Regions from separate parts of the Halomonas sp. PGE1 genome, predicted to be linked through region 3. Evidence: predicted binding sites of a transcription regulator. Region 3 holds the regulator's gene; each other region holds the start of a gene.
What was found. The regulator sigma-54, encoded in region 3, starts transcription at its own class of promoters, with help from an activator protein. The targets are predictions, from matches to a motif close to TGGCACNNNNNTTGCTNT.
Positions count from the first base shown of each region.

Region 1: the regulator sigma-54 is predicted to act here: its motif matches at 1,432-1,449, upstream of HIR79_RS07010 (CmpA/NrtA family ABC transporter substrate-binding protein).
Region 2: the regulator sigma-54 is predicted to act here: its motif matches at 2,456-2,473, upstream of glnL (nitrogen regulation protein NR(II)).

Region 1 is NZ_CP053032.1:1,483,839-1,493,262, forward strand. Features, by position in the region: gene HIR79_RS07010 (CmpA/NrtA family ABC transporter substrate-binding protein) at 1-1,344, opposite strand, end outside; partial or broken gene HIR79_RS18790 (sigma-54 interaction domain-containing protein) at 1,638-3,553, shown strand; gene HIR79_RS07020 (alpha/beta fold hydrolase) at 3,562-4,476, opposite strand; gene HIR79_RS07025 (efflux RND transporter periplasmic adaptor subunit) at 4,864-6,099, shown strand; gene HIR79_RS07030 (efflux RND transporter permease subunit) at 6,099-9,242, shown strand; gene HIR79_RS07035 (efflux transporter outer membrane subunit) at 9,235-9,424, shown strand, end outside.
Region 2 is NZ_CP053032.1:537,911-547,334, reverse strand. Features, by position in the region: gene ntrC (nitrogen regulation protein NR(I)) at 1-1,378, opposite strand, end outside; gene glnL (nitrogen regulation protein NR(II)) at 1,371-2,417, opposite strand; gene HIR79_RS18610 (hypothetical protein) at 2,604-2,729, opposite strand; gene HIR79_RS02595 (DUF4124 domain-containing protein) at 2,844-3,410, opposite strand; gene glnA (glutamate--ammonia ligase) at 3,579-4,985, opposite strand; gene HIR79_RS02585 (hypothetical protein) at 5,525-6,070, shown strand; gene typA (translational GTPase TypA) at 6,266-8,113, shown strand; gene HIR79_RS02575 (hypothetical protein) at 8,242-8,586, shown strand; gene HIR79_RS02570 (sodium-dependent transporter) at 8,712-9,424, shown strand, end outside.
Region 3 is NZ_CP053032.1:1,627,292-1,636,715, reverse strand. Features, by position in the region: gene lptA (lipopolysaccharide transport periplasmic protein LptA) at 1-128, shown strand, start outside; gene lptB (LPS export ABC transporter ATP-binding protein) at 137-862, shown strand; gene HIR79_RS07695 (RNA polymerase factor sigma-54) at 1,017-2,429, shown strand; gene hpf (ribosome hibernation-promoting factor, HPF/YfiA family) at 2,684-2,992, shown strand; gene ptsN (PTS IIA-like nitrogen regulatory protein PtsN) at 3,000-3,464, shown strand; gene rapZ (RNase adapter RapZ) at 3,508-4,428, shown strand; gene HIR79_RS07675 (HPr family phosphocarrier protein) at 4,431-4,700, shown strand; gene pmbA (metalloprotease PmbA) at 4,704-6,044, opposite strand; gene yjgA (ribosome biogenesis factor YjgA) at 6,159-6,698, shown strand; gene tldD (metalloprotease TldD) at 6,832-8,286, opposite strand; gene HIR79_RS07655 (YhdP family protein) at 8,283-9,424, opposite strand, start outside.

The DNA of each region.
Region 1 (9,424 bases), 140 kb from region 3:
GGCGTCGTAGCCGAGCTCGCGCATCACCTCGGCGGCCTCGGTGGCCAGGAAGACGTCGCGGGCGACCCGCTGGTAGTCCACGTCGCCATCGATGTAGCCCCAGCGCTTCATCTGGGTGAGGATCCACACCGCCATGGAGTGCCAGGGGAAGGGGTCGAAATCGATGCGGTCGGGCACGTTCTGCACGTTGCCCAGGCCGTCGGCGAAGCGCCCGGTGAGCACCTGCTCGATCACCGTGACTGGCTGGTTGAGGTAGTTGGTGGGGGCGATGGCCTCGGCGATCTCCGAGCGGTTGGCGGGGTCGGAGGAGTACTGGGTGGCATCGATGATGGCCCGCAGCAGAGCGCCGTAGGTGTTGGGGTTTTCCCGGGCGAAGGTGGCGCTGGTGGCGAAGGCGCAGCAGGGGTGGCCGTCCCAGATCTCCTTGGTCAGCAGGTGGATGAAACCGATGCGCTCGAACACCGCCCGCTGGTTGAAGGGGTCCGGCGAGAGGAAACCGTCGATGTTGCCGGCGCGCAGGTTGGCGACCATCTCGGGCGGCGGAATGACGCGGATCTGGATGTCCTGGTCGGGGTCGAGGCCGTGTTCGGCGACGTAGTAGCGCAGCAGGAAGTTGTGCATCGAGTATTCGAAGGGCACGCCGAAGGTGAAGCCCTTCCACTGCGCCGGGTCGCGCTTGTCCTGGTGGTCGTTGTGCAGCACGATCGCCTGGCCGTTGATGTTCTCGATGGCCGGGGTGATGAAGGCGCGACGGCTGGAGCCCGCCCCCAGGCTCATGGCCAGCGGCATCGGCGAGAGCATGTGGGCGGCGTCGTAGTTGTCGTTGAGCGAGTTGTCGCGGATCAGCGCCCAGCCGGCGGTCTTGATCACGTTGACGTCGAGGCCGTAGCGCTCGTAGAAGCCCATGGGGTGGGCCATGATGATCGGCGTGGCGCAGGTGATGGGGATGAAGCCCACGTCCAGGCGGGTCTTCTCCAGCGGGCCGAGGTCCTCCTTGACGGCCGCCTTGATGGCGTCCATCGGGAACAGGGTGGCCAGGGCCGCGGCCACGGTGCCGCCCCCCACCAGTTTCATGAACTGGCGGCGGTGCATGTCGCTGTGGCCGAAGATGCCGCGCACCAGGGCGCTCTCCACCACCCGGTCCATCATCTCCTCGCTGTCGCGCGGCGCCCCGGTGGCAGCGGGGGCCTCGTCGGCGCGGCGACTGGCCGAGGGAGGCGTCGAGGGAGAGGAAGAAGCAGGGGAGTGCGCATCCGCGCAGGTCTTGCAGCCACAGTTGCGTCCATGGACCAGGGATTGCCGGTGATCGAAGGGGTTACCCAGACTGTTGTGGTCGTTGTTCATGGTCGTCTCGCTTCGCTAGTGCAGGGGAAGGCCTGTCATGCGCCAGCCTGGTGCAGAAATGCTGCTCGCTGGCCGTTCACCCTGAATACTGCGAGGCCCGTGCCATCTTGCGAGATTCCTGAGATACCCGTCGAATTTTCAAACGCTTGGAAATAAATGGCTGACTGGCGAGGGCGCTTCCTGACGGTGACGAGATCTCGTCAATGACGAGATCTCGTTGAAAGATTGGCGATTTCTCGTCATTGGCGCGGGCCTTGTATGGCAGGGATACCCATCGCTGCGAGGCCGTCGCCATGTCCCAGCCCGATCTCTCCCCGCCCTCCCTCGTCCAGGAGGCCTTCGCCCGGGCGCCCCAGGCGCTGCTGCTTATCGACCCCGTGGCCGACCGCCTGCTCGGCGCCAATGCCGCGGCCTGCCAGCTGCTGGGTGGCGACACCGAGGCGCTCGGCGCACACCCCTTCAGCCATCGCCTGGGGGCCTCGCTGCCGCTGTGGGTCAGCTTCACCGACGAGGCCCTGAACCGCTCCCCCGCCTGGTCCGACGACTTGGTGGTCCTCGATCTCAAGCGCCAGCCGCGCCATGTGGAGGTGCAGGCCCAGGCGCTGGCGGGGGGGCGGCTGTTATTGACCCTGGTCGATCGCCAGAAGGCCGAGCAGCGCCGCGCCCGGGCCGACCTGAGGCGACAGCATCGGCGCGGGCAGGTGGGCTGGGAGCGGGTCGAGCAGGTGTTCGAGCGCATCGAACGCCAGAACCAGCTGATCCTCGGCGCCGCGGGGGAGGGCATCTACGGCCTCGATGCCGAGGGGCGCACCACCTTCGCCAACCCCGCCGCCGAGCGAATCCTGGGCTGGAGCAACGAGGACATGGTGGGCCACGACGCTCACCTGCTGTTCCACCACACCCACGCCGACGGCAGCCACTTTCCGGTGCAGCAGTGCCCGATCCATGCCTCCTTCAGCGACGGCCAGGTGCATCGGGTCGATGACGAGGTGTTCTGGCACAAGAACGGCGAGGCGGTGCCGGTGGAGTACACCAGCACGCCGATCTTCGAGATGGGGCGCCTGGTGGGAGCCGTGGTGCTCTTCCGCGACATCTCCGAGCGCAAGCGCGCCGAGCAGCAGCTGCGCGACGCCCTGGCCGAGGTGGAGTCACTGAAGCAGCGCCTGGAACTCGAGAACCAGTACCTTCAGGAAGAGATCACGGCGGAGATCAACCACCGCGAGATCGTCGGCGAGAGCCAGGCCGTGGCCCACCTCGTGCGCCAGATCGCGCTGGTGGCGCCGACCGATGCCAACGTGCTGATCAGCGGCGAGTCGGGCACCGGCAAGGAGCTGATCGCCCGGGCCATCCACGCCGGGGGTGTCCGGGGGGGCGGCCGCTGATCCGGGTCAACTGCGCCGCCATTCCCCGCGACCTCTTCGAGAGCGAGTTCTTCGGCCACGTGAAGGGGGCCTTCACCGGGGCGGTCAACGACCGGCCGGGGCGCTTCGAGCTGGCCGATGGCGGTACCCTGTTCCTCGACGAGGTGGGCGAGATCCCCCTCGAGCTGCAGGGCAAGCTACTGCGGGTGCTGCAGGAGCAGCAGTTCGAGCGGGTGGGCGACAACCGTACGCGCCAGGTGGACGTGCGGGTGATCGCCGCCACCAACCGCGACCTGCGCGAGATGGTCGAGGCGGGCGAGTTTCGCGAGGACCTCTACTTCCGCCTCAATGTCTTCCCGATCGCCTCGGTGCCGCTGCGCCAGCGCATCGAGGACGTGCCCCTGCTGGCGCGACACTTCCTGCTGCGCGCCTGCCAGAAGTTCAACCGGCCGGGGGTGAGGATACCGCCGGCCCAGCTCGAGGTGCTCAAGCGCTACCCGTGGCCTGGCAATATCCGCGAGCTGGAGAACGTGATCGAACGCCAGGTGATCGTGGCCCAGGGGCGCCAGCTGGCCTTCGATGACCTGATCCCGGCGGCCGGCGACGAGGGGGTGGCATCGCCCGGCGAGCCCTTTCCGCCGCCCCGGGAGCCCACCGAGCCGGGACTCTTGACCGAGCACGAGCTGTCACGCCGGCAGCGCGAGAACGCCCTGGCGGCGCTGCGTGCCAGCGGTGGCAAGGTGTCGGGGGAGGGCGGGGCCGCCGAGCGGCTGGGGATCAAGCCGACCACCCTGCGCTCGCGCCTCAAGGCGTGGGGGATCGCACCCCGGGACTTCAAGGCGTCATGACGGTCTTGTTAACCCCTGAGCCGCGCGAGCAGCCGTTTCCACCAGGCCGTGGAGGGAGGCGACGGCGGTGCCGGCATCAGGGTCTCTCTCGGCCGCTCGAGGAAGCCCGCGATGGGGTCGACCTGGCTCGCCCGGTCGAGCATGGGGGCGTGGCCGCAGCCGGGCACCTCCAGCGTGACCAGGCCCGGCTGGGCCTCGGCCATCTTCGCCACGCTGTCCCGGCGCAGCAGCGGGGAGTCGGCGCCGCGCACCACCATCAGCGGACAGCGAATCGCGCGCCAGTCGGCCCAGGTATCGCGGGGAGTGTCGTGGATGAATTGCTCGCCGATGCGGGGATCGTAGTGGTAGGTCCAGCTGCCGTCTGGCAGCCGGCGTGCGCTGCCCAGGGCCAGCCGCCGCCAGGCGTCGTCAGTGTCGATGCCGAAGCCGGCATAGTGGCGACGCAGCTCGGCCTCCAGGTCGCCGAAGCGGGTGAAGCGATGGGGGGCGGCGAAGTAGCGGCCCAGGTCGGCGAGGCCCTGGAGGTCCAGCTCCGGGCCGACGTCGTTGAGCACCAGCCGTTCGAGGCGCGGGGCCGTCTCGGGGTCCGCCGCGAGCAGCATGCCGATCAGCCCGCCCATGGAGGTACCCACCCAGGGCACGCTGTCGAGCTCGAAGTGGTCGAGCAGGGCGATGGCCAGGGCCGTGTAGCGCGCATAGAGGTAGTCGTGGGCGGGGAAGAGCGGCCAGCCCGACAGGCCACGCCCCGGCGTGTCGGGGGCGATGACGCGCCAGCCGGGGCCCAGCGCCCGGGCGAAGTCCTCGAAATCGCCGCCGTGGCGGGCCAGGCCGTGCCAGGCCACGACCGTCCGGGGGACCTCGGGGTGCCAGATGCGCACCGCGACCTCCAGCTGTTCGACCCTCACCAGTTCCAGCGCATCCATGGCCTTGCTCTCCTGTTTGTCACGATGGTCTGCGTGGCTTGCCAAGCCACCCTCGCGGCAGCTTAGCGGCGAGCCGGGCCCGGGTCGAGGCGATAAAAATTGTACGAATATTGATTCGTGTCGATTTGTTGTCTAATATTTTCACGAGGGAACCTCAGCCCTCGGCTTGAAATGAACTGTTCCTTGTTTCAAGTCCGTCTGTACCAACCCTGCTTTACCGCCCCGCCCCGGGCGGTTTTTTTCTGTCCGGAAGGAGGGGGGCGGGAGAAAAGTCGCTAGTATACATACAAGGATGTAGCTATAATCCCTGCCTGTTTTCGACCCGCGCGCCGGCGTTTTCCCCCTGCTGGCGGGCCCCTGACGAGATCACCCAGAGTGGAGACTTCCATGCGATTGGCACCCCAGAAGGGGCACAGGCCCCTGAGAATCCTGGCCCTGGCGGGCCTGATGGCCGTCGGGCTGTCTGCCTGCGGTCAGGACAACGATCAGGCCGGAGCGCCCGGCGGCGGTGGCGGCGAGCGTCCTCCCCCTCCGGTGGTGGTGGTCGGCGTCGAGCCGCGCAGCGTGGAGGTGATCGAGGAGTATGCGGCCCGCGCCCGGGGTTCCCGGGAGGTGCAGGTGCGTGCCCGGGTCGACGGCATCCTCGAGGAGCGCCTCTACACCGAGGGCCAGATGGTCAGCGAGGGCGACGCGCTGTTTCGTATCGACCGCGAGCCCTACGAGATCGCCCTCAAGCGCGCCGAGGCCGAGCGCGCCAATGCCCAGGCCGAGCTGAACCAGGCCAATCGCGAGTGGCGGCGCATCTCGACCCTGTTCAACCAGAGCGCCGTCAGCGAGCGCGAGCGCGACAGTGCGCTCTCCGCTCGGGAGCTGGCGGAGGCGCGCCATGCGCTGGCCGAGACCGGCGTGGCCAACGCCGAGCTCAACCTCAGCTACACCGAAGTGCAGGCGCCCCTGGATGGCCTGACCGGCCTCGAGAGCTTCCCCGAAGGCAGCCTGATCGAGCGCGGCACGCTGCTGACCAGCGTGACCCAGCAGGACCCGATCCATGTGCGCTTCTCGCTGCCCGAGCGCGATGCCGCGCTGCAGCGCGCCGCGCGCCGCGCGATGAGCGATGCCCAGACCGAGGCGCCGCGGGAGGCGTGGCTGACCCTGCCCGACGGCAGCGAGTACGCCGAGCGCGGCCTGATCGACTTCACCGACAGCACCATCGACCCGCGCACCGGCAGCGTTTCGGCGCGCGCCGTCTTCCCCAATCCGGAGGGGCTGGTGGTGCCAGGGCAGTTCGTGCGCGTGCGCGTGCTGGTGCAGGAGCTCGACGACGTCTTCCTGGTACCCCAGGAGGCGGTGGGCCAGGGCCCCGGCGGCCCGCGTATCTTCGTGGTCGCCGAGGACCGGGCGCATGCCCGCGATGTGGCGCTGGGGCCCATCGTCGACAATCGCCAGGTGGTGCTGAGCGGCCTCGAAGCGGGTGATCGCATCATCGTCAGCGGCCTGGTGATGCTGCAGGATGGCATGCCGGTGCAGGCTCGCGAGGCCGAGTCGGCCGAGGAGGTCGAGGGCGACGAGACGGCCGCCGAGGTGTCGCTCGACGCCGCCGACGTCGACGACGAGGAGGCGTGATGCTCAGGTTCTTCATCGATCGGCCGATCTTTGCCTCGGTCATCTCCATCATCATCATGCTGGTCGGCCTGGCGGCGCTGCGGGCCCTGCCGGTGGAGCAGTACCCCGACGTGGTGCCGCCCCAGGTGGTGGTCCAGGCCGCGTATCCCGGCGCCAGCTCCACGGTGATCGCCGAGGCGGTGGCCGCACCGCTGGAGCAGGAGATCAACGGTGTCGACAACATGCTCTACATGGAGTCGACCTCGACCGATGCCGGCAGCCTGCAGATCACCATCTCCTTTGCCATGGGCACCGACCCCGACCAGGCGGCGATCAACGTCAACAACCGTGTGCAGGCAGCGCTTTCCAGGCTGCCCCAGCAGGTGCAGACCCTGGGGGTCAGGGTCGAGGCGCGTTCCAACAACATCCTGATGGTGCCGGTGCTGTTCTCGCCGGACGGCAGCCGCGACGTGCTGTTCATGTCCAACTATGCGCTGCTCAACGTGCTCGACGAGCTGGTCCGGATCCCCGGAGTGGGTGATGCCTCGCTGTTCGGCGCCCAGGACTACTCCATGCGCATCTGGCTCAGCCCCGACAAGCTGGCCCAGTTCGACCTGACGCCCAACGACGTGGCCGCGGCGATTCGCGAGCAGAACGCCCAGTTCGCCGCCGGCAGCCTGGGCGCCGAGCCTTCGCCCCAGGGCCAGGCCTTCACCTTCTCGGTGACCACCCGCGGCCAGCTCTCCGAGGCCGAGGAGTTCGAGGCCATCATCCTGCGCGCCGAGCAGGATGGCAGCACCCTGCGCCTGGGCGACGTGGCCCGCGCCGAACTGGGCGCGCAGAACTATGCCTTCTCGGCCACCTATAACGGCCAGAACGCCGTGCCCATGGGGGTCTACCTGCAGCCGGGGGCCAATGCCCTGGAGACCGCTACCGCCGTCCACGAGGCGCTGGACGAGATGGCGTCACGCTTCCCGGAAGGCCTGACCTATACGGTGCCGTACGACACCACCGAGTTCGTCGAGATCTCCATTCGAGAGGTGTTCATCACCCTGCTGATCGCCGTGGCGCTGGTGGTGGTGGTGACCTTCATGTTCCTCCAGCACTGGCGCGCCACCCTGATCCCGGTGGCGGCGATTCCGGTCTCGTTGGTCGGTACCTTCGCCGGCATGCTCGCCTTCGGCTTCTCGGTCAACCTGCTCACGCTGTTCGGGCTGGTTCTGGCCATCGGCATCGTGGTGGACAACGCCATCATCGTGCTGGAAAACGTCGACCGCCTGATCAAGGAACAGGGCATGAAGGCCCGCGAGGCCTCCATCGAGACCATGAAGCAGGTGGCCGGGGCCGTGGTGGCCTCGACCCTGGTGCTGGTGGCGGTGTTCGCCCCGGTGACCTTCCTGGGCGGCCTGACCGGCGAGCTCTACCGACAGTTCGCGGTGACCATCGCCGTCTCCGTGGTGGTCTCCGGCGTGGTGGCCCTGACCCTGACGCCGGCCATGTGCGCGCTGCTGCTCGACAGCCAGTCGCACAAGGTGGCCAAGCCGTTCCAGTGGTTCAACGCCGGCTTCGATCGCCTCACCCGCGGCTTTACCTGGCTGGTCGGCAAGCTGCTGCGCCATGCGCTGGTCGGCGTGGTGCTGTTTGCCGGCGTCCTCGCCGCCACGCTGTTCACCATGTCGCGCCTGCCGCCGGGGCTGGTGCCCCAGGAGGACCAGGGCGTGGCGCTGGTGATGTACCAGCTGCCGCAGGTATCGGCGCTGCCGCGTACCGAGGCGGTGCGCGACCAGGTCTCGGCGATGCTGCTGGAGATGGACGAGGTGGATGAGTTCACCTCCTTCGCCGGCTTCGACATCATTGCCGGCGCCCTGCGCAGCAATGTCGGCGTGGGCTTCGCCAACCTGGCCGACTGGAGCGAGCGCGAAGGCCCCGGCCAGGATGCCCAGTCGCTGACTGGCCGGATCATGGGCATGGGAGGCGGCATTCCCGAGGCCTTCGTGATCGCCTTCACGCCGCCGCCGATCATGGGGCTGTCGCTGACCGGCGGGGTAGAGGGCTATGTGCAGGTGCGCGGCGATGCCACCACCGAGGAGATCGCCGAGCTGGCCGGCCGGCTGGCGGCCGCGGCCAATGCGCGCCCGGAGCTGACCAACGCCCGCACCACCCTGGACACCTCCATCCCGCGCTATCGGGCCGAAGTGGACCGCGAGAAGGCCCGCGCCATGGACGTGCCGATCAACGAGGTCTTTGCCAGCATGCAGAGCACCTTCGGCTCCATGTACGTGAACGACTTCACCCTGGCCGGGCGCAACTGGCAGGTGAACCTGCAGTCGGAGGGCGAGTTCCGCAGCCAGCCCGAGGATCTCAATAAGGTCTTCGTGCGTTCCCAGGGTGGCGAGATGATTCCGCTGAGCTCCCTGGTGACCCTGACCCGGGAGGCCGGGGCGGACATCCTCAACCGCTACAACGTCTATTCGGCCGCCAAGTTCCTGGCCGATGCGGCGCCTGGCTATACCACCGGGCAGGCCAAGACAGCCATGGAGGAGGTGGCCGCCGAGGTGCTGCAGAGCGGCGATGTCCAGCTGGGCTGGACCGGCGAGGCCTATCAGCTCGACGCGGCCGCCGGTGCCGGCGGCCTGGCCTTCGGCCTGGGGCTGCTGATGGTGTTCCTTATCCTGGCGGCCCAGTACGAGCGCTGGACGCTGCCCTTGGCGGTGGCCACGGCGGTGCCCTTCGGTGTGCTGGGGGCGGCGCTGGCGGCCATGCTGCGCGGTTTTCCCAACGACATCTACTTCCAGGTGGGCCTGCTGGTGCTGATCGGCCTGGCGGCCAAGAACGCCATCCTGATCGTGGAGTTCGCCGCCCAGAACCGCCGCGAGGGGCACAGTTCCACCGAGGCGGCCCTGGCCGCGGCCCAGCAGCGTTTCCGGGCCATCCTGATGACGGCGCTGACCTTCATCATCGGCACCCTGCCGCTGGTGTTCGCGACCGGCGCCGGGGCTAACAGCCGCCAGGAGATCGGGACCGTGGTGGTGGGGGGCATGCTGATGGCGAGCTCGCTGGCGCTGATCTTCGTGCCGCTGGCCTACAAGCTGCTGGAGGACCTGGTGACCTGGCGCCGCGAGCGCAAGGTCGGCCGCCTGGAGAAGGAGACTCCCCATGCGTAAGGCACTGCCTGTCCTGCTGCTCTCCACCGCCCTGCTGGCCGGCTGTGCCGTGGGGCCCGGCTACCGGGCCCCCGCGCTGGACCTGCCCGAGCAGTGGCCCGAGCACGTGCTGCTCTCCGCCGAGGCGCGCGCCGACTGGCAGCAGTGGTGGCGCCAGTTCGAGGACCCGCACCTGGATGCCC
Region 2 (9,424 bases), 1.1 Mb from region 3:
TCAATTTACGGGTCAGCGTATTGCGTCCCCAGCCGAGCAGTTCGGCGGCCTCCCCCTTGCGCCCGCCGGTGTGGCGCAGGGCGGTCTCGATCAGGATCTTCTCGAAGTCCGGTACCGCCTCCTCCAGCAGATGGGTGTGTCCCGCCGCCAGGGCCCGATCGGCCCAGTCGCGGAAGGCGGTGCGCCAGTCGCCGCTGGGCGCGGGGCTGCCATCCTCGTGGCGCAGCTCCGGCGGCAGGTCCTCCACCAGGATCTCGCGGCCCGAGGCCATCACCGTCAGCCAGCGGCAGGTGTTCTCCAGCTGGCGCACGTTGCCCGGCCAGGGCAGGCGGGTCAGGTGGCTCTCGGCCTCGGGCGTCAGCACCTTGACGTCGGTGGAGAGCTCCTTGGCGGCCTCGGCCAGGAAGTGACGGGCCAGCCGCGGGATATCCTCGCGGCGCTCGGCCAGCTTCGGCAGGTGCACGCGGATCACGTTGAGGCGGTGGAAGAGGTCCTCGCGGAAGCGCCCATCCTCCACCAGGCTCTCGAGGTTCTGGTGGGTGGCGGCGATGATGCGCACGTCCACCTTCACCGGCGTGTGGCCGCCGACCCGGTAGAACTCGCCGTCGGCCAGCACACGCAGCAGGCGGGTCTGGGTCTCGGCGGGCATGTCGCCGATCTCGTCCAGGAAGAGGGTGCCGCCGTCGGCCTGCTCGAAGCGGCCCTGGCGCTGGGCGGCCGCGCCGGTGAAGGCGCCTTTCTCGTGGCCGAACAGCTCGGACTCGATCAGGTCCTTGGGGATCGCCGCCATGTTCAGGGCGATGAAGGGCTTGCCGGCCCGCGGGCTGTGCTGGTGTAGCGCCCGAGCCACCCGCTCCTTGCCGGTCCCCGACTCGCCGTTGATCAGCACGGTGATGTGCGAGTGTGACAGCCGGCCGATGGCGCGGAACACCTCCTGCATGGCCGGCGCCTCGCCGATGATCTCGGCATCCAGCCCCTCGGGCACGATGACCGGGCGCTGGCGCTCCCGAGCGTGGGCCACGGCACGACGCACCAGGGCCAGCGCCTCGTCGACGTCGAAGGGCTTGGGCAGGTACTCGAAGGCCCCGCCCTGGTAGGAGGCCACCGCGCTGTCCAGGTCGGAGTGGGCGGTCATCACGATCACCGGCAGGTCCGGATGGGCCTCGCGCACCCGGGCCATCAGGTCCAGGCCATCGATGCCGGGCATGCGGATGTCGGTGACCAGCACGTCGGGTGGATTGTCGAGCAGGCGCTGCAGGGCGGTGTCCGCGCGCTCGATGCACTCCACGTCGAGGTCGGGTTGGGCGAGGGCACGTTCGAGCACCCAGCGGATGGCGCGGTCGTCATCGACGACCACCACGCGAGCGGCGTCAGTCATGGCGCTTCTCCAGGGGAATCAGCAGTCGGAATTCGGTCTGGCCTGGCTCGGAATCACATTCGATCAGGCCCTGGTGCTGGTGCAGGATCGCCTGAGCGATGGAGAGCCCCAGGCCGCTGCCCTCGGCGCGGCCGGAGACCATGGGATAGAAGAGCGTCTCGCGCAGCGCCTCGGGAACGCCGGGGCCGTTGTCGATGATCGCCACCTCGCACACCAGGCGGTGGCGCTCGGCGCCCAGGGTGAACTGGCGGCGCGCCCGGGTGCGCAGCACCAGCCGCGGCTCGGGCGTCCCCGACTCGGTCATCGCCTCCACGGCATTGCGGGCCACGTTGAGCACCGCCTGGATCATCTGGGCCTCGTCGCCGGCCAGGTCCGGCAGGCTGGGGTCGTAGTCGCGCTCGACCCGCACCTGGGGGTGCTCGACGCTCAGCAGCGAGCGCACCCGCTCCAGCACCTTGTGGATATTGAGCGGCTCGTGGCGGGTCACCCGGTTGGGGCCCAGCATGGAGTCCACCAGGTCGCGCAGCCGATCCACCTCCTCGACGATGATCCGGGTGAACTCCTTCAGGTCCGGGTCGTCGAGGTCGCGCTCCAGCAGCTGGGCCGCCCCGCGAATGCCGCCCAGGGGGTTCTTCACCTCGTGGGCCAGGCCGCGGGTCAGCACCTTGATGGTCTCCTGACGGGTCAGCAGCGCCTCCTCCCGGGAGATGCGCATCAGCCGGTCGCGGGGCTCGATCTCCAGCAGCAGCTCCTCCCGGGAGAGCGGCGTGACCGTGTAGTCCACCGTCAGCGCCTCGCCGCCCAGCATGGTCAGGCGCGCCTCGCGCTGGGTGAAGGGGTGAAATTCGTCCCGGGCCTTGCCCAGTACCGCGCCGAATCCATCATCGCTCTCCATCAGGGCGCACAGCGCCACACCCTGCACCCGGCTGAGGCTGTTCGCCAGCAGCGCCTCGGCGGCAGGGTTCATCCATCGCAGCCTCAGCTCGCCGTCCAGCAGGACCACGGCGGTGGTGAGGTGCTCCATCAAGCGTTGATACATCGAAGGGGCCATATCGGATCCAGGGTAGACACCAAGCGATTGCAAGAAGCGCGCCAGACTCGCAAGGCCCGCCACCAGGGGCTCCGCGGCGGCGGATCGCCACCCCGCCGCACCAAAATAGTGCAGAAAAGGAAGGGCTGCACGGCGCGGCGGACGATGTCGGTGCACCGAGTGCCCCGCAAGGGCTCAGCGGGAGGTGCCGCGCTCCTCATGACGGCGCAGCGGCGGGTCATCGTCGGGCAGCCGTCGGATCGATTCCGCACCGCGACGCAGCGGCGACGGCGCCTCGGCAGGCGGGGGCGGCGGCTTCACGGGCGAATAGATCGGCCCGCCGCCATGGGGCGGCCAGCGGTCGCCATGCGGGGGGCCACAGGGCCTCGGGCTGCCGTCCGGGCACCACGGCCAGGGCGCCCAGCGAGGGGGCAGCTAATCGGCGGGCCGGTTGACGCTGGCCCGGTGCACATAGATGGTCACCGGCGAGCTGCGGTGGCGAACGGCGCCGCTGCCGTCGAGCAACTCCGCCTGCAGCACGTGCTCGCCGGGGTTCATGTTGGCCACCATGAAGGCGGTGGTGTGCATCGCCGTCTGGCTCACCTGGCCGTCCACCAGCAGGCGCACGCGATGGTCCTCGCGCAGCTCGGGCTGGATGCCCAGCTCCACCGGCACGTTGCCCGCCGCCCCCACCGGGAAGGCCTGCTCATGGCTGGGGGAGAGGATGCGGAAGCTGTCGTAGGGCATGAAGGGCTGGCCGGGCGAGCCCGTCGCCGCGGCGGCACCGCTGGCCTCGAGCCGTGGCGCCGGCTCGCCGCGGCGCACCTCGCCGCTGGAGGGCACCACGGTCAGCGGCGCCAGCTCCACCTGCTCACCGCCCCGGTCCGGGTTGTCGGTAAAGACCACGTTGCCCTGGGCGTCGGTGGTGCGATAGATCGTCTGGGCCTGGGCCGCCAGGCTGAACGACAGCCCCACCGCCAGGGCCATCAAGGCCTTGTTCATGGATACCCCCTGCGTGCCGCCTTCCTGGCGGTCTGTGGATGGTGTTGCCTTACCCCTGCTTGGATAGTGAACAAGATAAAGGGGTTCCGCCATGGCGGAACCCCTTTTCGATCAACGCCGGGGCGTCGATGCCGGGCCAGGTCGCGTCGCGCCTGGCCGCTGCCATCATCAGCAGCTGTAGTACATGTCGAACTCGATGGGGTGGGTGGTCATGCGAATGCGCTCCACGTCCTCCATCTTCAGCTCGATGTAGGCATCGATCATGTCGTCGGTGAAGACGCCACCTTCGGTCAGGAAGGCGCGATCCTTGTCCAGGGCATCCAGGGCCTGGTCGAGGCTGTGGGCCACGGTCGGCACCTTCTTGCCCTCTTCCGGCGGCAGGTCATAGAGGTTCTTGTCCATGGCGTCGCCGGGGTGGATCTTGTTCTTGATGCCGTCGATGCCGGCCATCAGCATCGCCGCAAAGCACAGGTAGGGGTTGGCGGTCGGATCCGGGAAGCGGAGCTCGACGCGCTTGCCCTTGGGGCTGGCGGTGTAGGGGATGCGGATGGAGGCGGAGCGGTTGCGGGCCGAGTAGGCCAGCATCACCGGCGCCTCGAAGCCCGGCACCAGACGCTTGTAGGAGTTGGTGGAGGCGTTGGCGAAGGCGTTCAGGGCACGGGCGTGCTTGATGATGCCGCCGATGTAGTAGAGGGCCATCTCGGAGAGACCCGCGTACTCGTCGCCCGCGAACTGGTTGTTGCCATCCTTCCAGAAGGACTGGTGGACGTGCATGCCGGAGCCGTTGTCGCCGACCAGCGGCTTGGGCATGAAGGTGGCGGTCTTGCCGTAGGCGTGAGCCACGTTGTGGATCACGTACTTCATCTCCTGGACCTCGTCGGCCTTCTTGACCAGGGTGTTGAACTTGATCCCGATCTCGTTCTGTCCGGCGTTGGCCACCTCGTGGTGGTGCACCTCGACGGTCTGGCCGATGGCCTCCAGGGTGTTGCACATGGCGCCGCGGATATCGTGGAAGCTGTCGACCGGGGGCACCGGGAAGTAGCCGCCCTTGACCCGCGGACGGTGGGCCAGGTTGCCGCCCTCGATGGTACGGTCGGTGGCCCAGGCGCCCTCTTCGGAGGTGATCTTGTACATGGAGCCCTCGATATCGGACTTCCAGTGCACCTCGTCGAAGATGAAGAACTCGGGCTCGGGGCCGAAGAAGGCGGTGTCGCCCAGGCCGGTGGACTGCAGGTAGGCCTCGGCGCGCTTGGCGATGGAGCGCGGGTCACGCTCGTAGCCCTGCATGGTGGCCGGCTCGATGATGTCGCAGCGCAGCACCAGGGTGGCGTCCTCGGTGAAGGGGTCGAGGAAGGCGGTGCCGTCTTCCGGACGCAGGATCATGTCGGACTCGTTGATACCCTTCCAGCCGGAGATGGAAGAGCCATCAAACATCTGGCCGTTCTCGAAAAACTCCTCGTCCACATCGCGGGCCGGGATGGTGACGTGCTGCTCCTTGCCACGGGTATCGGTGAAGCGCAGGTCGACCCACTTCACGTCATGTTCTTCAATCAGGGCGAGAGTCTTGGCAGACATGGTGTCCTCCGGGGTTGAACTTGGCTCGAAGCCTTGGTGATGCGAGATCGGGATACGTCGAATTCGGGGTACTGCGAAGTTGTAGCACGCCGTGGACACCCTGCCCACGGCAGCCGGCATTCTCTCCGGCGCTGCCCAATACAATGCACGCCTCATGCCAACACTGCACCCCGATGCGGCAAAACAAGAGCAACTTGCTGATTTGAAGAATGAAAACGAAACGCTTCGGCGCACCAGCCTGAATCAAGCCCCTTCTGGCGCCCCTGGTAAGCATCGTCCAGCCCCATTCTTTGCACCATGAAAGTGCGAAATGATTCGCCAATGCACCTCTGAAGGGCGCTCGAGGCGTCTCAGGCCCCTCAGCCCTCCCGGCGGGGACAACACCATCCTGTAGCGCCCAGAGATTTCCCACCGAACCCCTTTGATACTCTGAGACACTAACGGCTACACTTCATTACACCACCCCTCGAGGTACCGGCAGCGAACTCCTGGCAGCCGACCCACGACCCAAGGGTGCGGCCTACTGGAGCGGAGTTCGCATGGCTGACATCACCGGCTGCATTCTGATCGACGCCCGCAGCGCCGGCTCCCGCCTGCCTCGGCAGCTGGCGATCGTGGCGCCGCTGGCGCGTGCCGAGTCCTTCTCGCTGGCCATCATCGACGACACCGGCGATGCCCGACTGCCCCGTATGGCGCACCGCTACGGTGCACGCCTGCTCAGCGTCATTCCCGCCCCCCTGGGGCAGCGCATCAACGACGCCATCGCCCGCAGCCCTGGCCCGCTGCTGATCTTTCCCGGCATCGGCAGCGTCTCCAGCGCCGAGACGCTCTCCCGACTGGCCGCCGAGGTGGCCGCGGGCCGGGGCGATGTCGCCCTCCTCCCCACCCTGCAGCGCGGCCCGCTGCGGGGCCTGCTGGCCTGGCTCAGACGCAGTCGCCTGCCGCGAGGCGAGGGCCTGTGCCTATCCCGCGCCTGGTTCGAGCGCATCGGCGGCTGCGACCCCGAGCTGGACGATGACGCCCTGGACGAGCTGCTGGAACGCCTGCGCGCCTGCGGTGCCCGGACAAGGCCCACCGATGCCTGACACCGACCAAATGGTGACACCCGACGACGGCCCCCCAAGGCGCCGGTCTCGCGTTGACAGCCCATCGAAAGCGCGAATCCGCTATTCGCCGGCCGGGGGACCCTGTACAATGCCGGCCCGACATTCCTACCCCCGCGCCTAGGGCACTGACACAACCGTGTACATAGGTGCGACCCCTTAGATGAGCAGCAACCTATGAACACCGCAACGCCTTCCGAGATCGCCAATCTCCGGAACATCGCCATCATCGCCCACGTCGACCACGGCAAGACCACTCTGGTCGACAAGCTCCTCAGCCAGTCCGGCACCCTGGACCGCAAGGCCGAGGGTCAGGAGCGCGTCATGGATTCCAATGACCAGGAGAAGGAACGCGGCATCACCATCCTGGCCAAGAACACGGCGATCCGCTGGCAGTCTCCGGATGGCCAGGACTACCGCATCAACATCGTGGACACCCCTGGACACGCCGACTTCGGCGGCGAGGTCGAGCGCGTCATGTCCATGGTGGACTCGGTACTGCTGCTGGTGGACTCGGTCGACGGCCCCATGCCGCAGACCCGCTTCGTCACCCAGAAGGCCTTCGCCCAGGGCCTCAGGCCCATCGTGGTGGTCAACAAGATCGACCGTCCCGGCGCGCGCCCCGACTGGGTCATCGACCAGATCTTCGACCTGTTCGACAACCTCGGCGCCTCTGATGAGCAGCTCGACTTCCCGATCATCTACTGCTCCGCGCTCAACGGCATCGCCGGCCCCGACCCCGAGGAGCTGGCCGAGGACATGACCCCCATGTTCCAGGCCATCGTCGACATCGTCGAGCCGCCCAAGGTCGAGCTGGACGGTCCCTTCCAGATGCAGATCTCCGCGCTGGACTACAACAGCTACGTGGGCGTCATCGGCCTGGGCCGCATCAAGCGCGGCTCGGTGAAGCCCAACCAGCAGGTCACCGTGATCGGCACCGACGGCGCCACCCGCAAGGGCAAGGTCGGCCAGGTGATGACCCACATGGGCCTGGAGCGCGTGCAGACCGACGAGGCCACCGCCGGCGACATCGTCTGCATCACCGGCATCGACCCGCTCTCCATCTCCGACACCCTGTGCGACCCGGCTGCCGTCGAGGCGCTGCCCCCGCTCTCCGTCGACCAGCCCACCGTCTCCATGACCTTCCAGGTCAACGACTCGCCGATGGCCGGCCGCGACGGCAAGTTCGTCACCAGCCGCAACATCAAGGATCGCCTCGAGCAGGAGCTGATCCACAACGTGGCGCTGCGCGTCGAGCAGGGCGAGACCCCGGAGAAGTTCAAGGTCTCCGGCCGCGGTGAACTGCACCTCTCGGTGCTGATCGAGACCATGCGTCGCGAGGGCTTCGAGCTGGCCGTGGGCCGCCCCGAGGTGATCATCCGCGAGATCGACGGCGTCAAGCAGGAGCCGTACGAAGAGGTGATCATCGACTGCGAGGAGCAGCACCAGGGCTCCATCATGGAGGAGCTCGGTTACCGCAAGGGCGAGCTCTCCAACATGAATCCCGACGGCAAGGGCCGGGTTCGCCTGGACTTCATGATCCCCGCTCGCGGCCTGATCGGCTTCCGCGGCCAGTTCATGACCCTGACCTCCGGCACCGGCATCCTGACCAGCCGCTTCGACCACTACGGCCCGCTCAAGCCCGACGCCGCCATCGAGCGTCGCAACGGCGTGATGGTCTCCATGGTCGACGGCAAGGCGCTGGCCTATGCGCTCTACGCCCTGCAGGATCGCGGCAAGCTGATCATCGACCACGGCACCGAGGTCTACGAGGGCATGCTGGTGGGCATCCACAGCCGCGCCAACGACCTGGTGGTCAACCCCACCAAGGGCAAGAAGCTCGACAACATGCGCGCCTCGGGCAACGACGAGAACATCGTGCTGACCCCGCCGGTGAAGTTCTCGCTGGAGCAGGCCATCGAGTTCCTCGACGACGACGAGCTGGTGGAGATCACCCCGAACCACATCCGCCTGCGCAAGAAGTTCCTCAAGGAAAACGAGCGCAAGCGCGCCAGCAAGAAGTAAGGCGAGGCCATCGCGCCACGACGCCCGCCCGGGGTACTCCCCGCGGCGGGCGTCGTCGTTCTCGGCCCCGGCATCTTCTATGCTGGTAGCCTGCCAACTCGATCCGCCGCCCAGAGAGGAGAACCGGCATGCACAAGCACGTGGAGTGGGACGACCCCGGCGCCGACAGCGTGATGCGCCACTTCGAGAAGGACCCCATGGGCCACTCGGCCCCCGGGCCCGGCGACATCCTCTCGGCGCGCTACCAGGGCGCCGTGGTCCGGGTGAAGGTCGAGGCCTACGTGGAGGGCACCAGCATCGGCGAGGTGGCGGCGATCATCGCCGTCAACAACGGCCGACGGCTGAAGTCCCACGGCAAGCTGGCCCTGGGCGACACCGTTCGCCTGCCGGACGCCTCCCGCGCCCTGGAGCCCCGCGTCGGCAGGGCCCGGGACGACGACGAGGATGACGAGGACGACGACCAGGCGCGCTAGTCGATAGCGACACCATCGCCGAACTTAACGGCCGATAAACGCTTGGCGGCTGGCTCCTGACCGCGTTTTGCCGCAAAGTTGCGGCACGGGCCCACAAGGCCATCGATTCGCGTTCTGGAGCCACCATGAGCAAGCATAACGTCTGGACCCACAAGGGCACCTTCCTGCTGGCTGCCGTCGGCTCGGCGGTGGGTCTCGGCAACCTCTGGCGCTTTCCCTACCTGACCGGGGAGAACGGCGGCGGTGCCTTCATCCTGGTCTACGCCCTGACCATCTTCGCGGTGGGCATCCCGATCCTGATCGCCGAGACCATGCTCGGCCGCAGCAGCCGCCGAAGCCCGATCATGGGCATGCGCTTTCTCACCCGCACCCACAACACCTCGCGGGCCTGGGAGTCCATCGGCTGGCTGGGGGCCGCTTCGGCCTTCCTGATCCTCAGCTTCTACTCGGTGATCGCCGGCTGGGCGATCCACTACACCTGGCAGATGCTCACCGGCTCGCTGGCCGGCGCCGATGCCGCCACCATCGGCGCGGGCTTCGAGGCCCTGCTCGCCTCGCCGGGGCTGCTGACCCTCTACCACACCCTGTTCATCATCGCCTCGGGGCTGATCGTCGGCATGGGTATCCACAAGGGCATCGAGAGCGGGCTGCGCATCATCATGCCGGCGCTTTTCGTCATCCTGCTGGTGGTGCTCGCCTACGGCGTGGCCAACGGCGACTTCGGCGCCGCGGCCAGCTTCCTGTTCACCTTCAACCTCGCCGACCTGAGCCTGGAGGGCTGGCTGGCCGCCATGGGGCAGTCCTTCTTCACCCTGAGCCTCGGCATGGGCGCGATCAT
Region 3 (9,424 bases):
GCGGCGATACCTTCGACGGCGGCTATCTGGAGTACTTCCTCGACCGCCGCGTGGTCCAGGCCCGCAGCGAGGGCGAGGGTGTCGAAGGACGCCAGCGCATCCGCATGACCCTACAGCCCGAGCAGTAAGGCCGCCCATGAAGACCCTCCATGCCCGCCACCTGGCCAAGAGCTACAAGCGTCGCCGCGTTGTCCAGGACATCAGCCTGGCCATCCGCCAGGGCAGCATCGTCGGCCTGCTCGGCCCCAACGGCGCCGGCAAGACCACCTCCTTCTACATGATCGTGGGACTGGTGCGCGCCGACGCCGGCGAGGTGGCCATCGACGGCCTGGACCTGTCCCGGGCCGCCATGCACCAGCGCGCCCGGGCCGGCATCGGCTACCTGCCCCAGGAGGCGTCGATCTTCCGCAAGCTGTCGGTGGCCGACAACATCATGGCGATCCTCGAGACCCGCAAGGATCTCGACCGTGAGGGGCGCCGCGCCCGCCTCGAGCAGCTGCTCGAGGAGTTTCACGTGACCCATATCCGCGACAACCTCGGCATGAGCCTCTCCGGCGGCGAGCGACGGCGGGTGGAGATCGCCCGGGCCCTGGCCACGGAGCCCGCCTTCATCCTGCTCGACGAGCCCTTCGCCGGCGTCGACCCCATTTCGGTGGGCGAGATCAAGGGGGTCATCCGCCAGCTCAAGGCCCGCGGCATCGGCGTGCTGATCACCGACCACAACGTGCGCGAGACCCTGGATATCTGCGACACCGCCTACATCGTCGGTGACGGCAAGATCATCGCCGAGGGCAACGCCGAGGCGATCCTCGCCAACCAGCGGGTGCGCGAGGTCTACCTGGGCGAGGACTTCCGGCTCTGACCACAATCCCCTGATATGCCTGTCGTTATTAGATGACGGCATACCGATTGCGGGTGGCACAGAAGTTGCTTAACAAGCGCTTGCATGCCCGCGTCGCCCGCGCTAGGGTGAGGCCTTCCGGCCACTTCCCGGCACAAGAGGGCAGACGATCACGATGGCCATGAAAGCCTCCCTTCAGCTCCGCGTCGGCACGCAGCTGACCATGACGCCCCAGTTGCAGCAGGCGATTGCCCTGCTGCAGCTCTCCACCCTCGACCTGCGCCAGGAGATCCAGCAGGCCCTGGAGTCAAATCCCATGCTGGAGCTCGACGAGGGCTTCGGCGAGCAGGCGGTGAGCGAGGCCCCCGAGGACGACTGGGCCAGCGAGATTCCCGACGAGCTCAGCACCGACAGCGACTGGTCGGACACCTACCAGGACCTGGGGGCGCCGGCCGGCGGCGAGGGCCCCGATTTCGAGCGCGAGGCGAGCGCACAGAGCCTGCAGGGCCACCTGGCCTGGCAGCTGGCGATGACCGACCTCGACCCCCGCGAGCAGCAGATCGCCGAGAGCCTGATCGATGCCGTGGACAGCGCGGGCTACCTGGCGCAATCCCTCGACGAGATCCGCGACGGCCTCAAGTCCCAGGGGCTCGGCGGGCTGCGCAGCGCCGAGGTGGAGCAGGTGCTGCTGCGCCTGCAGCAGTTCGAGCCCACCGGCGTCTTCGCCCGGGACCTGCGCGAGTGCCTGATGCTGCAGCTCGCCGCCCTGCCCGACGACACCCCGTTGCTGCCCCAGGCGCGCCGCCTGGTGCGCCAGTTCCTCGAGGCCCTGGCCGGCGACGACCGTCGCCTGCTCAAGCGCCGCCTCGGCCTCGACGACGACGCCCTGGAAACGGCCATCGCCCTGGTCCGCTCCCTGGACCCGCGCCCCGGAAGCGCTTACTCCAGCCTCGAGAACGACTACGTGATCCCCGACCTGGTGGCACGCCAGGACAGCCGCGGCTGGCACGTGGAGCTCAACCAGGAGGCGCTGCCCCGGCTGCGCATCCAGCCCGACTACGCGGCGCTGATCCGCCGCGCCGACAAGAGCCAGGACAACCAGTTCCTCAAGGACCACCTGCAGGAGGCGCGCTGGCTGATGAAGAGCCTCTCCAGCCGCAACGACACCCTGTTGCGGGTGGGCCGCGAGATCATGGCCCGCCAGCTCGACTTCCTGGAGCAGGGCGAGGAGGCGATGAAGCCGCTGATCCTGGCCGACATCGCCCAGGCCGTGGAGATGCACGAATCGACCATCTCCCGGGTCACCACCCAGAAATACATCCACACTCCCCGGGGGGTGTTCGAGCTGAAGTTCTTCTTCTCCAGCCAGGTGGGCGGCAACGGCGAGGGCGACGCCCACTCCAGCACCGCGATCCGCGCACGGATCCGCAAGCTGATCCAGGAGGAGCCGCCGCGCAAGCCGCTCTCCGACAGCAAGCTGGTGACCCTGCTCGAGGAGGCCGGCATCCAGGTGGCCAGGCGGACGGTCGCCAAGTACCGCGAGGCCATGGGCATCCCCTCCTCCAGCGAACGCAAGCGGCTGAGGTAGCCCAGGCGGGCCGTCGCGCTCACCACAGTCACCCGCGAGGCCATGAGCATCCCCTCCTCCAGCGAGCGCAAGCGGCTGCGGTAGGCCTACCCCCCAGCATGCTCCGTGACGCCTGGGGAGTCATTAGCGAACCGCCGCCGGCAGACGCTTCGCTGACCTGCATCAGGCCCGCCGCGGCGGCGGCAGGCCGGGGGGTATGCAAGGCAGGAAAAAGGGTTACAATCGACCCACAACCAACGAGCAAGGAGCGTGTCATGCAAGTCAATATCACCGGCCATCATGTGGAACTGACCGATGCCCTGCGTGGCTATGTGGACGAAAAGCTGGCTCGCGTGGAGCGCCACTACGACAACATCACCAACGTGCAGGTGACCCTGTCCGTGGAGAAGGAGCGCCAGCACGCCGCCTGCACCCTGCATGCCGCCGGCGCCGACCTGCATGCCGAAGCCCAGGACGCTGACATGTACGCCGCCATCGACGCTCTGGCCGACAAGCTGGATCGCCAGCTGGTCAAGCACAAGGAGAAGGCCCAGGCCCGCGCCCAGGGCGCCGGCGCTCGTTGAGCCCATCATGTCACTGGAAGCCATCCTGCCCCCGGAGCGCACCCTGTTCGGCGTGCCCGGGGGCAGCAAGAAACGGGTGCTGGAGTTCTTCAGCACCTTCATCGCCCAGAATACGCCGAGCCTCGACAGCCAGGAGGTGTTCAGCCGGCTGATCGGGCGCGAACGCCTGGGCAGCACCGGCATCGGCAACGGGGTGGCCATCCCCCACGCCAGAAGCCCCCACTGCAAGGCCCCCATCGCCGGCTTCCTGAAGCTGGCCGAGCCGGTGGACTTCGACGCCATCGACGGCGAACCCGTCGACCTGGTGTTCGTGCTGCTGGTCCCCGAGGAGGCCGATGACGCCCACCTCGCCTTGCTGGCCCAGGTGGCCGGGGTGATGAACGACGCCGACACCCGCAGCGGGCTGCGCCGCAGCGAAAGCCAGCGCGAGCTCCACGAACGGCTCATCGAGGCGATTCGACGGCAGGGATAGCGCCCACGGGCACCCGGCCAGATTGACGACCAGGAGATCCCCCATGCAGCTCGTGATCATCAGCGGCCGCTCCGGCTCGGGCAAGTCGATCGCGCTGCAGGCCCTGGAGGATCTCGGCTACTACGCCATCGACAACCTCCCGGCCATGCTGCTCGGCTCGCTGGTCGATGAGCTGGGTAGTTCGGAGTCGCCACGCTCCTCCATCGCCGTCAGCATCGACGCCCGCAACCTGCCGCAGGCCCTGCAGAGCTTTCCCGCCCAGCTGCAGGCGCTCCAGGCCCGCGGCATCGCCTGCCAGGTGATCTACCTCACCGCCGATGCGCGCATCCTGCTCGAGCGCTACTCCGCCACCCGACGCCGCCATCCGCTGACGCGGGACAGCCAGATGACCCTGGCCGAGGCGATCGATTCCGAGGAGCTGGCCCTCGCCGAGATCCGCGACCTGGCCGACCTGGTCATCGATACCTCACGGCTATCGGTCCACGAACTGAGGCGCCGTATCGCCGACCAGGTGGCACTCCACCAGCCCGACCAGCTCACCCTCACCTTCGAGTCCTTCGGCTTCAAGCGCGGCGTGCCGCTGGACGCCGACCTGGTGTTCGATGCGCGCTGCCTGCCCAACCCCTACTGGGACCCGCAGCTGCGCGCCAGCACCGGCCGCGACGCGCCGGTCATCGAGTTCCTCGAGACCTACCCCCTGGTGGAGGCAATGCGCGCCGATATCCAGGCCTGGGTGGAGCGCTGGCTGCCCGCCTACCTGGCCAGCCACCGCAGCTACCTCACGGTGGCCATCGGCTGCACCGGCGGCCAGCACCGCTCGGTCTACCTGGCGGAGCGCCTGGCCGCGAGCCTGGCCGCCTCCCACCCCCTGGTCCGGCTCCGCCATCGCGAGCTGGGCATCCATGACACCCTGCTCCCGTTGCCGGACCCGGCGACCGACGTCACTCCTCATCAAGGAAGTTGAGCGTGCCGCAACGCAAGCTGACCCTGAGCAACAAGCGCGGCCTGCATGCGCGCGCCGCCACCAAGCTGGTGCAGTGCTGCCAGCCTTTCGCCGCCTCCATCAGCGTGGCCAACGGGCCCATGCGCGGCGACGCCGCCAACATCATGTCGCTGCTGATGCTCGCCGCTCCTTGTGGCACCGAGCTCACGGTGACCGCCGAGGGCGAGGACGCCGAGGCGGCCCTCGACGCCATCGAGGCGCTGTTCGAGGCCCGCTTCGACGAGGATGAGTGACCCTCAACTACCCGCCACGGTCATCTCGTCGATCAGCCAGCTGCCGGTATGGATGCTGCCGCGGGTGTCGGTATCGCTGCCGATGCCGGCCAGGCCCTTGAACATCGCCTCCAGGTTGCCGGCGATGGTGAACTCCTCCACCGGGTGCTGGATCTCGCCGTTCTCCACCCAGAAGCCTGCCGCCCCGCGGGAGTAGTCCCCGGTCACGGCGTTGACCCCCTGCCCCATCAGCTCGGTGACCAGCACCCCGCGCCCCATGCGCGAGAGCAGCTCCTCGCGCGAGGCCAGCGGCGCCTCGATGCGCAGGTTGCGCGCGCCCCCGGCGTTGCCGGTGGTCTGCATCCCCAGCCGCCGGGCGCTGTAGGCGGAGAGCATGTAGCTGGCCAGGCGCCCCTGCTCGATGAAGACGTTGTCGCGGGTCTGCACGCCGTCGCCGTCGAAGGGCGAACTGGCCATGGCGCCCATTTCCATGGGGCGCTCCTGAAGGCTGAACCACTCCGGGAAGAGCGCATCGCCGAGGCGGTCGCAGAGGAAGGAGGCCTGGCGATAGAGGGCCCCGCCGGCGATGGCCCCCATCAGCGAGCCGACCAGGCCCGACGCCAGGGTGGGATCGAACAGCACCGGCATTCGCCCCGTCGCCGGGCGACCGGCGCCCAGGCGACGCAGGGTGCGCTCGGCGGCGCTCTCGCCTACCCGCTCGGGCGCCAGCAGGTCGCGAGGATGGCGGGCACTGGTGTAGTCGTAGTCGCGCTGCATCCCGCTCTCGTCCTGGGCGATCAGCATGCAGGAGAGCGAGTGGCGGCTGCCGCGCTGGCTGCCCAGGAAGCCGTGGCTGTTGGCATAGACCCGCACGCCCTCGCCGCTGGAGAGCGAGGCGCCGTCGGAGCTCATGATGCCCGGGCGGCGACGGCCGGCGGACTCGCAGGCCAGTGCCAGCTCGATGGCCTCCTCGGTGGAGAGTGCCCAGGGGTGGTGGACGTCGAGGTCGGGCAGCTCACGCGCCATCAGCTCGGCATCGGCCAGCCCCGATGCGGGGTCCTCGCCGGTGTGGCGAGCGATGGCCAGGGCCTTCTCCACCACCGCACGGATCGACGCCTCCCCGGCGTCGGTGGAGGAGGCACTGCCCTTGCGCTTGCCCACGTAGACCGTCACCGCGATGCCCTGATCGCGGGAGAGCTCCACCGTCTCCACCTCGCCCTCACGCACGCTTACGCCGACGCCCTGGTCGACGCTGGCGCCCACCTCGCAGGCGTCGGCGCCGAGCCGACGGGCCAGCTCCAGGGCCATCTGGGCGCGGGTCTCCAGCAGGGCCTGCTGGGCGGCGGCATCGAATGCCTGTGTCATGGGTCTCTCCTCGTCTGCCGGCCCTGCGGGCCAACTCTTCGTGATGTTGCGCTCAAGCCCGCCGCCGCGGGCTGGTATACTGTGGCTATTCTCAAGCCCAACCATGGATGCGGCATGTCCCAGGATTCCCCCCTCGAACTGCTCGACCAGCTGATCCAGCAGCAGCCCGACGAAGACGAACGCCCCAGCAAGTCCCAGCTCAAGCGGGAGATGCATGCCCTGCAGGCGCTGGGCGAGGCGATCATCGCCATGACCCCCGCCGAGCGCGCCCGCTTCCCCCTCTCCGACGACATGCTGGCCGCCGTGGAGGAGACCTCGCGCGTGCGCTCCCACGAGGGGCGCCGGCGCCACATGCAGTACGTGGGCAAGGTCATGCGCCGCGAGAACCTCGAGGCGATCAAGGCCGTCTACGACGAGATCGAGCAGGAGAAGCTGCGCCGCGACCACGCCTTCCATCGCCTGGAGGCCTGGCGGGACCGCCTGCTCGACGAGGGCGACGCCGCCGTCGAAGCCTTCATCACCGACTTCCCCGAGGTCGATCGCCAGGCGCTGCGCCAGCTGATCCGCAACGCCCAGCGCGAGCGCGAGAGGGGCAAGCCCCCCGCCAGCGCCCGCAAGCTCTTCAAGCTGATCCGCGATACCGCGGGGCTTTAAGCCCCCCTCGCGGAACGTCGCCGAGCGAAGGCCAGACAAGGCGGCGTTCGGCGAGCCAGCGGAGTTTAGGGGCCCTAAATGAGCATGGCTCGCCGAACGCCAACGCCGTATGGGCGAGCGCAGGCACGTTCACTCAGGACGCCGTGCCGCCCACCGTCAGCTCGTCAAGCTTCAGGGTGGGCTGGCCCACTCCGACGGGCACCCCCTGGCCCTCCTTGCCGCACACGCCGATGCCGGTATCCAGCTCCATGTCGTGGCCGATCATCGAGACCCGCCCCATGGCTTCGGGGCCGTTGCCGATCAGGGTCGCCCCCTTCACCGGCGCGGTGATCCTGCCGTCTTCCACCAGGTAAGCTTCGCTTGCCGAGAAGACGAACTTGCCCGAGGTGATGTCCACCTGGCCGCCGCCGAAGCTCACCGCATAGAGGCCACGCTTGACGCTCTTCAGGATATCCGCAGGGTCGTCCTGGCCGGCCAGCATGACGGTGTTGGTCATGCGCGGCATCGGCAGGTGGGCGAAGGACTCGCGTCGGGCGTTGCCGGTGGGCGCCATGCCCATCAGCCGGGCGTTGAGCTTGTCCTGCATGTAGCCGGTGAGGATGCCGTCCTCGATCAGCGTCGTGCACTGACCCGGGGTGCCCTCGTCGTCGATGGTCATGGAGCCGCGGCGGTCGACCAGGGTGGCGTCGTCGACCACGGTCACCCCCCGGGCCGCGACCCGCTGGCCCATCCGCCCGGCGAAGGCGGAGCTGCCCTTGCGGTTGAAGTCGCCCTCCAGGCCGTGGCCCACCGCCTCATGGAGCAGGATGCCGGGCCAGCCCGGCCCCAGCACCACCGGCAGCTGGCCGGCCGGGGCGTCGATGGCCTCCAGGTTGACCAGCGCCTGGTGTACCGCCTCCCGGGCAAAGCGCTCGGCCACCCCCTCGTCGCGCAGCCGGGCCATGGGGTAGCGGCCGCCGCCCCCGGCACTACCGCGCTCGCGGCGGCCGTTGCGCACCACGATCACGCTGACGTTGAGGCGCACCAGGGGGCGGATGTCCGCCGCCAGGGTGCCATCGCTGGCACGCACCAGCACCACCTCATGGACGCCGGTGAGGGACGCGCTGACCTGGCTCACCGCCGGGTCCGCGGCCCGCGCCACCCGGTCCGCCTCCTTGAGCAGGGCGATCTTCTCCTCGGCGGAGAGGCCGGTGAGGGGGTCGACGCCGCCGTAGCGGGCGTCGCTCTGCACCACCACCCTCGGCGCCAGCGCCAGGCGCGAGCCGCTGCGCACGATGCCGGAGGCGGTGCGGCCGGTCTCGGCCAGGGCGTCGGCGGTGATCTGGTTGGAGTAGGCGAAACCGGTCTTCTCGCCGGAAAGGGAGCGTACGCCGACGCCGCCGTCGATGTTGTAGCTCGCCTCCTTCACCTCGCCGTCCTCGAGCACCCAGCCTTCGTGCCAGCTGCGCTGGAAGTAGAGGTCGGCGTAGTCGATCCCCGGCCCCAGGGCATGGCCGAGGCCGAGGTCCAGATCATCGAGGGTCAGTCCCCCTGGGGTGAGCAGGAAGGCTTCGGCTTCGTCGAGCAGGGAACGTCGGGTAGCAGTCATTCGGCACTTTCCACTGAGATCTGCGGCGCGGTCCAGGGACCCCGCACGCGATAATGAATTCGGGTCACGCGGTCGAGGGCGTCACCGAACAGGCGGTCGGCGATGAACAGGGCGCCCCCCACCACCGGCGCCCCGGCCAGCACCGCGGCCAGCGGCAGATTGCGGCTGATGGGTACCGTGACCCCCAGACGCTGATCCAGTTCCCGCCGCGCCAGGTCGACGCGCCCCTCGAGGGTAAAGCGGGTGGCCGGGCCGTCGACCGTCACCGGGCCCCGGGTCTCCAGTATGCCACCATACAGGGTCGCCGCTCCGCTGACACGGTCGAAGGCGGTGCCCTGCCCGGTCACGTCGGAGAAGTCCAGGCGCAGCCGGCGGACCAGGTTGTCGACGTTGAGCAGCCCGACCAGGCGAGCGGAGGTCGAGGCGACGTTGACGAAGCGCCCGTCGCGCAGCTCCACCTCGACGCTGCCCCGGGAGCGCTCCAGGGCGAACTGCCAGGGCGCCCCGGGCCAGGCCAGCTGGCTCTGCACGCGGGTCTCGCCGCTGCGGATCACCGCGTCCTGACCCAGCCGCTCCATGGCCGTGCCCAGGTCGCGGCCGTCCAGATCGAGCCGCGCCCGGGTCAGGGTGTCGGCGGCCCCGGCGGCCTCCCAGACCAATTCGCCCCGGGCGCTGATCTGCCCCAGGGTCAGGCCCAGCGGGGCGACGGTGAGGCGCTCCGGAGTAGCCTGCCAGCGCGCCGTGAAGGGGCCCAGCCGCTGACCGCCGCGCTCGATGTCGGCGATGCGCAGGCGGCCATCGGGCAGCTCCCCCACCCAGTCGGGGAAAGGCGCGGGCTCGGGCGGGGTGGCGATCTCGTCGAACAGCGACCCCATGGCCTCGGGCTCCGGGGTCAGGCCATCCAGGGAGAGGCGCATCAGGCTGATGTCCAGGGGCTGGGGAAGGTTCGGGCGGTAGTCGAGCTGACCCGCCAGCAGGCTGCCCTCCAGCGCCACGCGCCAGCCGCCTCCCGCCTGGGGCCGTCCCTCCGCCGCCAGCGAACCGATGCAGCGGCCGTCGCTCTCCAGGCAGTCGGTGGCCAGGCGCAGCTCGCGCAGGGCCGTCGCTCCCCCGCCACCGGCCAGGCCGCCGAGCCCGC